2 regions of the Symbiopectobacterium purcellii genome follow, and region 2 is predicted to be linked to the other one. Evidence: predicted binding sites of a transcription regulator. Region 2 holds the regulator's gene; the other holds the start of a gene.
What was found. The regulator PhoB, encoded in region 2, activates phosphate uptake and scavenging genes when phosphate is short. The targets are predictions, from matches to a motif close to CTGTCATAAAACTGNCNNAT.

Region 1 (7,447 bases), 740 kb from region 2:
CGCTGAATGATATCGCCAATTTTTACATCCGACGGACAGGCCACTTCGCAGCGTTTGCAGTTGGTGCAATATTTCAGCGCCTCGTCATACAGCGCCGGATCTTTCAGACGCAGACGTTCACCGTCTGGCCCAGCCTGCTTCGGCCCCGGATAAAGCGGATTCACCCGGGAAACCGGGCAGTAAGTGGTACACACGGTACACTTGATACAGTTATCAAAACTGGTGTCATTGAGCAGGCTCATGCGACCTCCCCTTGCAGCAACGTATCGGCAACCGACAACGCGCTCAATAAAGATACCCCCGCGCCACAGCCCTGCGCCAGAGGGTCAAACCCTGCCAATACCGCGCCAATCGCATAGACACCGGGCACCGTAACGCCCTTGATACGCGGACGCAGCTTCTCGTCGGTTTCCACACCGAACAGGCGATACGGCTGAGGTGCCAGCACCTGTTCCCGGCTCCAGTCGCTACGTAGAGCGGCATAGTGCACATCAAGACCAAATACCGGTTCTACAACGCGATCAAACTCTGCCACCAACCCATTGTTAAAGAAACTGCCGCTGGCAAGTACCACCTGCTGAGCCCGCAGCGGGATATCGACGTGATTACGGGTATAAAGTGCCTTTTCTGTTTCCCCCAGAACGGCACGCTCGACTTTATCACCCGGCATCACCATGCCACCCAATTGGCGAAAACGGCGCACCATCGCCTGATGCAAGCGAACGCCCGGTAACGACGGCGGGAGCGTCGGCAACAGACTGACGGGTTTGCCCAAGGCGCTTTGCAGCATCGCCACAGCATCCGGCGTGTCCAATCCCAGGCAAGCCGGTAAAATGACGGCATCGTGATCAGCGCTCAACCGCGTCAATTCCGCCAGCAATGCGCTGGCGTTTTCCGGCAGATCCAACACGCGGGCGATATTTATCGCGCGGAACTCGCTGGGGTTACCGCGCAGACGATCCAACGCGGGCAGGCGTAAATCGGCACTCTTTGCCGCAATGCCCTGCGCTTGCAGCGCATCCGCTACGATAGAGGATTGGAAATCCAGAAAGCCTTCAATGCCCACAATCAGCGGGGCGCGCCACGCCAGCGGTTTACCCTGTTCCCGCGTAACAATTTCCGGTGGACTCAGCCAGCATGGGCGATATTTGCCGAGCGGCGTCAAGCGTAGGTGGTTATGCTGATGGCTGCCCGTCATGGTCGCGCCACAGCGCGCCAATAAAGCCTCTGCTTCTGGCACCCAACGGCGTACGGCGGCTTCCCCCATTAGCGAATAGGGATGCTCAGGAGCCTGACTTGCCAGCGCTGACAGCGCTTCAAGGGGCTGGTGAACCGGCTCACCATCCGGCAGAAAAGACAGCAGATCCAGCGATCCTGAAGAAAAATGCAGGGCGCTTTGCCCTGAACTGACAATGGCGCAGTGTTTTCCTTGCTCTGATAAACGAATACCGCAGGTGAGCCCGGCTAACCCGCCACCGATAATGACGACGTCATACCGCATGTTGTTCCTCCTGCTGATCTTCAATACTCAGCCCACACAAGCCTTGATACACCCAACTGGTGAATTCGCTTTCACGCAGCGCGTTACCCCATGCGATGGGGCGAACGCCTTTCCAGCGCTCGTTTAAAAACTGGCTCAACTGTGCCAACGCTTGCGGCGGTGTCGATTGCCCCAGCTTGCACAGCAATCCGGCGGCACGGCACGCACAAAGCTCGCCCTGGCAGGTTCCCATTCCGACACGGGTACGCCGCCGCAGATCGATCAGGTTGTTGACCTTGAGTGCGTCCACGGCATAGCGCACTTCACCCGCCGTCACCGCTTCGCATTCACACACCAGACTGCTATCGGCGTACTCACCAGACAACACGCGCGCAGCGCGGTCGCCATGGCGATAAATGGCGGAGCCGCGCAGCGGCGCAGAAAACGCGCGTGTGCCTGACATTGCGGTTGCGGGTTGCGCCGCCGATTCACTGGCTGAACCGGGCAGTGGCCGCTCTGCGGTGGTACAGCGCGCACTGTGCCCCAGCTTTTCACACACCTTGTCGGTGACCCACTCCGCAATCAGGCGATACGTCATTAATTTGCCGCCAGTGATGGTGACAAACCCTTCCAGCCCATCACGGCTGGCGTGGTCAAGCAGCACAATGCCGCGGCTTACGCTGCGCCCACTCGGGTCATTGTCGCTGGCCACCAGCGGACGCACGCCCGCATAGGCACGCAAAATGCGCGTTTGCGCCATCATCGGAGCCAGTTTCGCCCCTTCACGCATCAGGATCTCGACTTCTTGCGGCGTGACGGACATGTTGTCTATCTGGTCATAGTCCACGCGGGTTGAGGTAGTGCCGATCAGCGAAATGGTGTCACCTGGCACCAAAATGTCGGCATCGGCAGGCTTACGGCAGCGGTTGATCACCATATTGTTGATACGGTGGCCGAGAATCAGCAATGCGCCTTTGGCAGGGAACATGCGCACGCGCAGATCCACATATTCGGCAATGCGCTGTCCCCAAATGCCGGCGGCGTTAATCACCACTTGTGCGTAGAGATCGAGAGTGCGTTGTTGTTTATGGTCGAAAACGCGCACGCCGGTGACACGATCGCCCTGCCGTATCAGTCCCAGCACTTCGTGATAGGTCAATACTTCCGCCCCGTGTTCACAGGCATCCACCATATTGGCAGTGGTGAGGCGAAAGGGATCAACGGAGCCATCCGGCACGCGTACCGCTCCAATCAGCTGCGGGTTGGCAGCAGGCTCGAGGCGCAGCGCTTCCTGCGGATCAATCGCCTGCGCATTGATACCCGCCTGATGGCAGGCCGCGATAAACTGGGATTGATAGGCCAGATCGTCTTCGGGCAATGTCAGGAACAGGCCGTCAGTAGGTTCCACACAGTGCCGGGCGATACGGCGTAAAATCTGGTTTTCTTCAATACATTCGCGTGCGGATTCACTGTCGGTTACCGCATAACGCGACCCGCTGTGCAGCAACCCGTGGTTACGCCCGGTCGCCCCTGTTGCGATGTCAAAGCGCTCCAGCAGCAGGCAACGCAGTCCCCTGAGTGCCAGGTCACGCAAGGTTCCCGCGCCAGTTGCGCCGCCGCCAATCACGATAACGTCGGTTTCGCGGTAGGCTGTGCTGTTTTCCATGATGGTGTCACCTTTCCGGATCTTCATTAAGGGTATTCAGACACAGAAAAGAAAAAAAATGATTGATAAAGAGCAAATTCGAGCAAAAAACGAAAATAACGAACCGAGTATGTAACCGTTTCGCGATAAAAGTCACACCAATATGAGGTCTATAGGGGAGCATTTTGTTAAGCAAAGCACAATAATTGCACGACCATCATAAAAATGTAACATTTTAGCGGTGGCTCACATTGAAACCCTGCGCCATTTCGGTACCATACGCGCGATTTAGCACAAAATAATTATCGCTTTTAAGCGTATTGGAGAACGTTATGCTGAGTATCTTTAAACCCGCCCAGCACCAGCCCAGAGTGAGCGACGATCGGGTCGACCCGCTATACCGTCGTCTGCGCTGGCAGATTTTTTTTGGGATCTTTTTCGGTTATGCCGCTTACTATCTGGTAAGAAAAAACTTCGCACTCGCCATGCCGTACCTGATTGAACAGGGGTTCTCTCGCGGCGACCTTGGCTTTGCGTTGTCAGGGATTTCTATCGCCTATGGTTTTTCCAAATTTATCATGGGCTCCATCTCCGACCGTTCCAACCCGCGCGTATTCTTACCCGCTGGGTTGATTCTGGCCGCGGCAGTGATGCTGTTTATGGGCTTTGTGCCTTGGGCAACGTCAAGCATCGCCATCATGTTTGTGCTGCTGTTCCTGTGCGGCTGGTTCCAGGGCATGGGGTGGCCGCCGTGCGGACGTACCATGGTGCACTGGTGGTCGCAGAAAGAGCGCGGCGGTATTGTTTCTGTCTGGAACTGCGCCCACAACGTGGGGGGCGGCATCCCGCCGTTACTGTTCCTGCTGGGGATGGCCTGGTTCCATGACTGGAGAGCGGCACTCTACATGCCGGCATTCGGTGCGATCCTGATTGCGGTGTTTGCCTTCGTGATGATGCGCGATACCCCGCAATCCTGCGGCCTGCTGCCGATTGAAGAATACAAAAATGACTATCCTGCGGATTACACCGAAACCTCAGAAAAGGAGCTGACGGCAAAAGAGATCTTCATGCAGTACGTGTTCCCGAACAAACTGCTATGGTATATCGCGATCGCTAACGTGTTCGTCTACCTGCTGCGTTACGGTATTCTCGACTGGTCACCGACCTACCTGAAAGAAGTGAAGCACTTCGCGTTGGACAAATCCTCTTGGGCTTACTTCCTGTACGAATATGCAGGGATCCCCGGCACGCTGATTTGCGGTTGGATGTCTGACAAGGTGTTCAAGGGCAACCGTGGTGCCACTGGGGTGTTCTTTATGACACTGGTCACCATCGCCACCGTGGTTTACTGGCTGAACCCTGCCGGCAACCCTGGCATCGATATGGCCTGTATGATCGTGATCGGCTTCCTGATTTACGGCCCAGTCATGCTGATCGGTCTGCATGCGTTGGAATTGGCACCGAAAAAAGCGGCGGGCACGGCAGCAGGCTTTACCGGCCTGTTCGGTTACCTCGGCGGGTCCGTTGCGGCCAGCGCCATTGTTGGCTACACCGTTGATTTCTTCGGCTGGGACGGCGGCTTTATGGTGATGATCGGCGGCAGCGTCATCGCAGTGCTGCTGCTGTTTATTGTCATGGTTAATGAGAAGAAACATAAGGCAGAAATGGAAAAACGCGCCTAATCGCGAGATTCCTCTGTCTGCTGGCGGCCTTGGCCGCCAGCAACACCGTCACTCCGCAGAGAGAAACAAACGACGCAGCACCTGCGCTACCGCATCCTCTGCGTTGCTGCCAATAACCTCCAACTGCGGCAGTAAATCTTTCAGGCGCTGATGCGCATTGCGCATAATGCATCCTTTACCGGCCATCGACAGCATTTCAAAATCGTTCATGCCATCGCCAAACGCAATGCACGATGTCAGAGTATGGCCCATCAGCTTGGCGACTTGCTCCAACGCATGGCCTTTTGATACGCCGCCCGCCATCACTTCCAGGCAGCTCAGCGTGGAAAAGCTCACGTTAACCCGATCGCCCCAGCGCGCATTGATTGCCTCTTCCAACGGCAGCAGCTTCTCGTGACTGTCACAGGTGAAGAACACTTTGCTCACACCGTCGGTGCCGAGCAGACCCGGTTCGAACAGTTTGTATTTGAATACCGACTCCTGAAAAAAGCGTTCCTCTTCCGGGCGGGAGCGGCTCATAAACCATTCATCGTCGCGGTAGACGTGCGTCAGCATCTCCGGGTTGTGGTACACCATACCGTAGAGATCGTGTGCGATGTCCTGATCCAGATTGTGGCTGAAAATCAACGCTCCCTGGGTGTTGTGCACGCGCGCGCCGTTAGAGGTGATCATAAAGGCGCTGATGCCCAGTCCGTCACGAATCTGCGCCACATCCAGATGATGCCGCCCGGTGGCAAACACAAAGTGGATGCCCTGTGCAGTCAGCAGTTTCAGGGTCTCTTTGGCTAACGGAGACAGCGTGTGGTCTGGCGACAGCAGCGTGCCATCTAAATCGGAAGCAACGACGTGATACATAACAGAGAACTCTCACCTTTAAGGGGAATGGCGCGGCGTCGGCCGCAACATTTACGGATATTGTGCAAAATGATTGAGAATATGGGTAAACACCTGCGCCCGAATCCCATCTTCTTCGAATAACAGTTCATGGCGAGCCCCCGCTATCACTACCGGAGTACCGCCAGCACAGGGGTGTCCCGCTTCAGCCAACGCCTGACAAAACGCATCCTGACTGTGATTATCCACCACGATATCTTCCTGCGCCTGAAGCAGCAGCAAGGGGGTGGTAATGTGCGCCGCCAAGGCCATCAGTTCGCGCCCGGCGGCCATCGATTCCCGCATCCAATGATAGGTCGGGCCACCAACGCGCAGGCCAGGTTCATCAGCATAGGCGCGCACGCTGCGGCGGTAACGCTCGCGGCTGTGCGTTAACACGTTGATCAAATAAGGCAGCGGACGCCATTGACCGGTGCCGATAGCATAATAATCGCGAATGCGCGGATGCAGCTCCGCCCAGGCAACAATGCGTGAGGCCAGCCAGCCCGGCATCGGCAATTTAATGCCACACATGGGTGCACATAGAACCGCGGCATCGAATGCATCCGGCCGACGTGCCAAAAAATGCCCCAGGATCGCACCGCCCATTGAGTGGGCAAGCGCAAAACAGCGCTTGTAACGCTCAGGTTCGGCCGTTTTCACCGCATCCACATGGTGCAACCAGAATTGTTCGACATCGTCGACGTAATCGCCAAAGCGTACCACATGGCCACGATTGCCGTCTTCAAGCATCCGCCCGGAGCGCCCTTGGCCGCGATGATCCATGATCAGCACATCATAACCCGCCTGGAACAAATAGTAGGCGACTTCACCATACTTTACATAGCTTTCAATGCGGCCAGGAAACACCACCACCAAACGCGAGTGCTGTGGCGCGGTAAAGCGCACAAAGCGGATCGGCACATCGTCAACGCCGGGAAATTCGCCCTCCTCACGCTGACGCCAGAAATCCAACAGCGTGCCGGTGACAAAAGCAGAAAACTGTTTTTCTCTTAACAAAAGACCGGAAATTTCGGGTGACATCGCGTTTCTCCTTGATGCACGGCACCGCGCTAAACACCTGCAATGCAGGTGTCCACAAGAGAGTTTTGTGATCGCTGGCACAACAATCAGCAATGGCGTATTGTGGCACATTCGGTCGTAATGTTTAACCACGTAACACATCGGCAAACAATACCGTCGTCAGCAATGCCATCGCAAACAACGCAACAACATGCAATCAGGAAGCAGCTATGACCCTCGACTGGTGGTTAACCTATCTTCTCACAACGCTTATTCTCAGCCTTTCTCCGGGGTCGGGGGCGATTAACACCATGAGTACCGCCATCAGTCACGGCTATCGCGGAGCGGCGGCATCCATCGCCGGGCTGCAAGTCGGGCTGGCTATCCATATCGTATTGGTGGGTATCGGTCTTGGCGCGCTGCTATCGCAATCGCTGCTGGCTTTTGACATTCTGAAATGGCTCGGTGCCGCTTATCTGATCTGGCTCGGCATCCAGCAATGGCGCGCCGCTGGTTCACTCGATCTGCATGCGCTGGCGGGTACCCTGCCACGCCGCCAACTGTTTCGTCGCGCCGTGCTGGTCAACCTCACCAACCCGAAAAGTATTGTTTTTCTGGCGGCGCTGTTCCCACAGTTTATCGTGCCGCACCAACCGCAGGTCGCTCAGTATCTGATTTTAGGCGTGACCACCGTGGCGGTCGATATCGTGGTGATGATCGGTTATGCCACGCTCGCCACTCGTA
Region 2 (7,447 bases):
TGCCCATGCTGCCAAAGGTGTGCTGCACATAAGCATGCAGAATTTCCGCCCCGTTTTGCGCGTTAGGAATCAGCTCGCCGCTCACCGAGCCCAGCTTAAACAGGCTCAGATAGACCAACGTCAATCCGACGCCAGCAATCAAACCTGCCCAAATGGTGTAACGGGTCAGTAGCCTAGCATCGGTCACGCCGCGTGAACGGGCGGCATTGACGATAACAATGCCGAATACCATGGCACCCAGGGTATCCATGGTCAGGTAACCGTTCACAAAACCGTTAGAAAACGGCACGGTTTGATAGACCTCGGTCGCCGGGATCGGCGAACCCGCCGGCCACATCACCGCCGCCAATCCCAGAACCGCCAGCGCCAGAATTTTTAACGGTGCCAGTACATGGCCGACCGTATCCAGCAGACGACCCGGATAGAGAGAAATGCCGATCACCAGCGCAAAATAGACCACGCTATAGATGAGCAACGGCGTGGCAGCATCGCCAAACAGCGGAGCCAATCCGACTTCGAACGATACCGTGGCAGTACGCGGTGTAGCGAACAGCGGTCCGACGGCCAGATAACACACGGTCGCCAGCAGAACGCCAGCCTTATGGCCAATGGGGGAGCTCAGCGCATCAACGCCACCGCCCACGCGCGCCAGCGCTACCACGGTTAACACCGGTAGGCCAACCGCAGTGAGCAAAAAGCCAAGCGCGGCGGTCCAGACGTGTTCACCCGCCTGCAAACCCACGATCGGCGGGAAAATGATGTTCCCCGCCCCGACAAACAGCGCAAAGGTCATAAACCCCAGCGCCACGATATCTTTGGATGTTAAACGATGACTCATAGTTACGTTGTGTTGCCTGTATATAAATGCGACAAAATGGGAAGACGCACTGCGACGTGGTATAAATTATTCTTATCACGCAGACGTTATAGGGCGCTAAGTAAAACGTTTATAGCAATAAAAGACAAGTAGTGATCCAAAATGCGAAGTATTACGCCAACCTAACAGAAATAGTCAGCACATAATATCACTACTCACACAACCTTCCGCACATGATTTGTGCATTTAGCGTCTTTGCCTTGCAATAAAACCAGTATAAAAACGCGTAATACGCGCAAAACGGACATAAAAGAGGCGATACTTCAGCATAAGAAGCGCTTTTTGCTGCAAAAGGGGACAAGTCGCAGGGGATTACGCGGTAAACGGTGTGAACCGATTTGCAGATTGTGACACCCCACGGCGGAGCGTCGAAGTTACACCGGGGATAGCGGATTCGCGTCCCCCCGGTGCTATGCGTTCGTGTATTAGTTGCCCCACACGGCGGCAGCGGTATCCACAACCAGACGCAGCTTGGCCCACTGCTGTGCTTCCGTCAGGCTGTTGCCCTCTTCCGTGGAAGCAAAACCACACTGTGGGCTGAGGCAAAGCTGTTTGATATCAACATATTTCGCGGCTTCCGCGATGCGCGCCTTCAGCAAGGCCGGATCTTCCAACTCGCCGTTTTTGGTTGTCACCAGACCCAGCACCACTTGCTGGTGTCCCGGTTTGATGAAACGCAGCGGCTCGAATCCCCCTGAGCGATCGTTATCATACTCAAGGAAAAACTCGTCCACATTGACGTCGCCAAACAGGATCGATGCCACTGGCTCATACCCGCCTTCAGAAATCCAGGTAGAACGGAAGTTGCCACGGCATACGTGCAAACCGATCGTCAGGTCGGCTGGTTTGCCTACCAATGCTTTATTCAACACGTCGGCATAGATACGGGCCAGCTGTTCCGGATCTTCACCGCGTTCGCGAATTTGGCGTTTTTGATCGTCTGAGCACAGGTAAGCCCATACGGTATCATCCAGTTGCAGATAGCGGCAGCCTGCGGCGTAGAAAGCATGAATCGCATCGTGCCAGGTCTGCGCCAGATCGTCGAAATAAGCATCCAGCGTTGGGTAAACCTGACTGTCGATGGCCTTGCGTCCACCACGGAAATGGAACACGCTCGGACTAGGAATCGTCATCTTGGCGGTCACATCACCCGCGATGCTGTTCAGGTAGCGAAAATGCGCCAGCATCGGGTGCTGTTGGTTAAAGCTGACTTTGCCCGTCACCTTGATGGCACGAGACTTGGTTTGGATACCGTTAAACTGGATACCGTGGTCCGCTTCGAAAGCCTCTACCCCGTTCAGCCCTTCGAAAAAGTCGAAATGCCACCAAGCGCGACGGAATTCACCGTCGGTGACCACCTGAAGCCCGGCTTCACGTTGCAACGCAACTGCACGCAAAATTTCTGCATCTTCTACGGCGCGCAGTTGCTCCGCATTAATGGCACCGGACTGGAATTGCAGGCGTGCTTCTTTGATGGCGGCGGGACGCAGCAGGCTACCGACCACATCGGCGCGGAAAGGGGGAAGTACTTTAGCCATGATAAACTCCTGATCTTTCGCAACCGCGCCCGTACGTTGCAGCGTGAGGCAAGCGGCATTGCAAAGTAGTTTCAAAATGAATAGTCACAACGCACAGTAATCACGCCTTATATTTATTTAGACATCTGGACGGCTAGAAGGTAGGTAAATCCTGTCATGGCAGCAGAGTGAGGGCAATAGAATAATTTTCACTTTCCGCGACTAACATGAATAAAATTCACGTCAGACTGATGAAAAAGTCACTTTTCCCCTGGTTATTTCCGGCGAAAGCCGGGGATGGCTACCAGAATGAACGCGTTTCACCTGCACAAGATTCCCGCCTTCGCGGGAATGACGGTGATGGGTGAGAATGATGGCGTGTTACAGGCCGAGTTGCTGGCGTGCGGTAACGCGCACAGGCTCAGGCAAGGGAAGATAGCCATCCTGACTCACCAGATTTTGCCCAGTGGTAGACAGAACCCGATCCATGAAGGCGGCCGTCAGGCTATCCAGCGCGCGCTCTGGCGCTTTGTTGACATAAATATAGAGATAGCGCGCGTAGGGATAACGCCCACTGCGAATATTGTCCACCGTCGGCGCAACGTAGTCGTTTCCCTGCGCCGCCAGCGGCAACATTTTCACTCCGCTGGCGCGAAAACCGATGCTGGCATAACCAATCGCCTGTGTGGAAGTGGCCACAGCCTGAACTACCGACGCAGAACCCGGTAGCTCATTCACCAGCGGCAAGAAATCACCGCCACATAGCGCTTGCTGCTTAAAAAAACCGTAGGTGCCCGACGCTGAGTTACGCCCGTAGCGCAACACGCGGCGCGATGCCCATTCCCCGCTCAACCCGAGGTCGCGCCAGTGAGTGACGGTTTGCGTCGCCCCACAGCGATGGGTAATGGAGAACAGCGCATCGAGCTGTTGCACGTTCAACCCCGGCAGCGGATTATCCTGATTCACTAACACCACCAGCGCATACATCGCCACTGGCACAGCCAATGGTGGATACCCGTAGCGTTGCACAAAGGCCTCAATCTCACTGGCCTTCATGGCACGGCTCATCGGACCAAGCTGTGCCGCGCCGGAGGCAAGTGCCGTCGGTGCCGATGACGACCCCGCCACCTGCATCTGTACGTTAACGCTGGGATAATGCTGGTTGAAATCGGCGGCCCAAAACGCCATCAGCGTCGCCAAGGTGTCAGAGCCGGCACTGGAGAGGTTACCCGCCAGCATTTGCTCACTGCGCGCAATGTGGCTCCAGCCACTGAGTAACAGCGCAGTACAGAGCAATAAACCCGAAAAACGCGGGGCTGGCATCATAGGTCATATCCATCAAGCCGAAGGGGTGGTGCTATTCTCCGACAGAGAGGCAGGGACAATCAACCGGTTAGGAAGCGTAAACATAAAACGTGCTCCGGCACCGGGTTCACTGAGGATCTCCAACCGCGAATCATGATGGCTGAGCGCATGCTTGACGATGGCAAGCCCCAATCCGCTGCCACCCGTTTGGCGCGATCGGGCTTTGTCCACGCGGTAAAAACGCTCCGTCAGGCGAGGGATATGCTCGGCGGCGATACCAGGACCATTATCGCTGACCTGAAATTGCGCGCCTTGGCTGATTTTTTGCCAGCACACTTCAATGCGCGTGCCATCCGGCGTGTGATTAACCGCGTTGTACACCAGATTGGAGAAGGCGCTGTGCAACTGCTCTTCATTGCCATAAACGCTCAACCCATCGTTGATGCGAAACACAATTTCATGACGCTCCTGGCTCAGCGTCTGAGCTTCACGTTGCAGTATGCGCAGCATACGTGGCACATCGACCTTTTCCGACAGATTGATCGGTGCCGCCGCTTCGATTTTCGATAACGTGAGCAACTGTTTCACCAACCCGTCCATGCGCCGCGTCTGCTCCTGCATGGTCGAGAGTGCTTTGCTGCGTAAGGCACCGTCCAGCGAATCGTCCTGCATCATCTCCAGATAGCCTTGCAGCACAGTGAGCGGAGTGCGTAATTCATGGCTGACGTTGGCAAAGAAATTACGCCGTGCCCCTTCCAGTTGGTGCATCTGGGTGATGTCGCGCACCACCATCAACAATTGCCCTTCCGAGTAAGGCATAACACGGAATTCAACATGGTGAGCATTGATCAATTGCAGGGTCAAGGCGCGGGTGAAATCCTGCTGGCGCATGTATTGGGTGAACTCGGGATAGCGCAACAAATTGAGGATATTCTGGCCGTTATCTTCAGGCCAACGCAGGCTGAGCAAATGCTGGGACAAGCCGTTGCACCAGATAATGGTGCCCTCTTCGGTAGTGATCACCACGCCGTCGGGTAGCGACTCGGCACCGCTGCGAAAACGTTTGATCAGCAAAGCCAGCTCACGCCGCCGCCGCCGATTACGCAGCTGCATTTGGTACAGCCCGTAAAACAGCGGCTCCCAGCTCCAGCGTCCGGGTGGTGGCGTCATACTGCGATCGACCCACAGCCAGTAGGAGAGCTTAAGCTGGTTGTAATAATTCCAGCCAAGTACCACCAGCACAGCCGCCAGCATAAACCAGGGCAGGTAGCCGAAAATCAATCCCAGCAGCAGGGCGGGCAAGCAAAAAAAAGCCAGCTCCGATGCCAGCTTTTTCCACGAAAGACGTTCTAACACGTTAAAAATTCTCCGCTTTGGCGGTATTCAGCCACGATGTCGCGCACGCTATGGCTCACACGCACATCAATAACGCGTAGAAAAACGGTACCCCGTTCCCCGGACCGTTTGCACCATTTTATCGTGTCCGCTGGTTTCCAGCGCCTTGCGCAAGCGACGAATATGCACGTCCACAGTACGATCCTCAACATAAACGTTAGTTCCCCAAACGTTATTGAGCAACTGCTCGCGGCTGTATACACGCTCAGCGTGCGTCATAAAGAAATGCAGCAGCTTGAATTCGGTCGGCCCCATCTCCAGTGCGTGCTGTTCGGTGGTAACGCGATGCGAGGTTGGGTCTAGGCTCAGCCCCCGCATTTCGATCACCTCTTCCACCGCCATCGGTGAAATACGGCGCATCACCGCCTTGATGCGTGCGACCAATTCTTTAGGCGAGAACGGCTTGGTGATGTAATCATCCGCACCAACCTCAAGCCCACGCACGCGATCTTCCTCTTCTCCACGCGCCGTCAACATCATAACCGGGATATCCCGCGTCAGCGCTTCGCGCTTCATGTGCTTGATAAACTGCAACCCCGAGCCTCCTGGCAGCATCCAGTCCAGCAGCACCAAATCCGGATAGGGCTCGGACAAACGCGTCACGGCGCTGTCATAATCTTCCGCTTCAACGGACTGATAGCCGTTTTGCTCTAACACGAAGCACACCATTTCACGAATCGGCGCTTCATCTTCTACGACCAGTATGCGTCTTGCCATTGTTCATCCTGCCGTTAGTCAGCGTATGAAACGCGTCAACAATAACGAAATCTCACCATTGCCCACTTTACCTAAAAGGTGCCTGAGCGGCTTATCTTCTGTGGGCGAAAGCAGTATGCGTCAGTTTTATGACAGATTTATGAAAACCCACATTGAAGGTAACACCCTGTTTAGCAGTTGTTTCCAAAATTTTCACGGTGATAACGACAGTCTCCGCCCTCACTGCTTATACCCGTCATACTGCACGTTGCAGATGCGTTGGCTGCATTCATTATTCGGCCCATCCCTGGGCCTCACCTCTTACGAGGCCGCCGCACACGGCGTTCAAATCTGCTCCCTGCAGATTTGTCACCCGCATCACTTACCTGAGTAAGCTCATCGGGATTCGTTCATTTACCGCCTTCCTGCAACGCGAATTATTTAGGGTATAATCGCCCTACACGCGATAGCACGTCTAACAGGAAACGCCATGCGTATCATTCACACCGCAGACTGGCATCTTGGCCAATATTTTTATACTAAAAGCCGCGCACCTGAGCATCAAGCGTTTCTCGACTGGCTCATCGAGCAGATAACCGACCATCAGGTCGATGCGCTGATTGTGGCCGGTGATATCTTTGATAACGGTGCGCCGCCGAGTTACGCACGCGAGATGCTCAACCGGTTTGTGGTAGCTTTGCGCACCACCGGGTGCCAGTTGGTGTTGCTGGCCGGAAATCACGATGCGGTGGCGACCCTGAATGAATCACGGGACCTGCTGGCGTGCCTCAATACCCGTGTTATCGCCAACGTCACCGAGGATGCAACGCAGCAGGTATTTGCACTCAATACCCGTCAAGGTGTGCCCGGCGCAATTCTGTGCGCCATCCCTTTCCTACGCCCACGCGACATCCTGCGCAGCCTGGCAGGTCAATCCGGCGTGGAAAAACAGGTCGCCTTGCAGGACGCCATCAGCGAACATTACGCGCAATGCTACCAGCACGCCTGCGATTTACGCGACACGCTAGCAGTACCCCTGCCGATTATCGCCACCGGACACCTGACTACGGTCGGGGTTACCGCTTCGGAAGCGGTACGCGAGATCTACATCGGCTCGCTCGATGCCTACCCGGTGCAGGCCTTTCCGCCTGCCGATTATATCGCCCTTGGCCATATCCACCGCCCACAACGCGTAGGACACAGCGAGCATATCCGCTACAGCGGTTCCCCGATTGCCCTGAGTTTTGATGAACTTGGCAGTGAAAAATCGGTCGCGTTGATCGACTTCCCGCCAGGCGTTCCCCCGGAGATAACGCTACTGCCCGTACCGGTGACGCAACCGATGCGCCTGATAAAAGGCAATCTGGCGGACATTGAGCAGCAGTTGCACAACCTACCCGCTCCCAAAGCGGGGCAACGCATCTGGCTGGATATTGAGATCGCCACCGACACCTACCTTAGCGACATGCAGCAGCGTATTCAGCAGGTAACGCACACATTGCCCGTCGACGTGTTGCTGTTACGGCGCAACCGTGAGCAGCGTATGCAGGCGATTGCGCGCGAAAAGAAAGAAACGCTGGACGAATTATCCCCACAGGACGTTTTCGAACGCAAACTGGCGCTGACCGACATAGCACAGGAACAGCAAGCACGGCTG

Region 1: glpT (glycerol-3-phosphate transporter) is a predicted target of PhoB. The motif match lies at 3,340-3,359, and genes of this name have one in related genera.

What each region holds. Positions count from the first base shown of each region.
Region 1 is NZ_CP081864.1:4,725,501-4,732,947, forward strand. It holds gene glpC (anaerobic glycerol-3-phosphate dehydrogenase subunit GlpC) at 1-242, opposite strand, end outside; gene glpB (glycerol-3-phosphate dehydrogenase subunit GlpB) at 239-1,501, opposite strand; gene glpA (anaerobic glycerol-3-phosphate dehydrogenase subunit A) at 1,491-3,146, opposite strand; gene glpT (glycerol-3-phosphate transporter) at 3,458-4,807, shown strand; gene yigL (sugar/pyridoxal phosphate phosphatase YigL) at 4,856-5,662, opposite strand; gene pldB (lysophospholipase L2) at 5,714-6,724, opposite strand; gene rhtB (homoserine/homoserine lactone efflux protein) at 6,934-7,447, shown strand, end outside.
Region 2 is NZ_CP081864.1:3,981,963-3,989,409, forward strand. It holds gene brnQ (branched-chain amino acid transport system II carrier protein) at 1-838, opposite strand, end outside; gene K6K13_RS18555 (cobalamin-independent methionine synthase II family protein) at 1,303-2,415, opposite strand; gene K6K13_RS18560 (PstS family phosphate ABC transporter substrate-binding protein) at 2,776-3,720, opposite strand; gene phoR (phosphate regulon sensor histidine kinase PhoR) at 3,733-5,055, opposite strand; gene phoB (phosphate response regulator transcription factor PhoB) at 5,122-5,811, opposite strand; gene sbcD (exonuclease subunit SbcD) at 6,281-7,447, shown strand, end outside.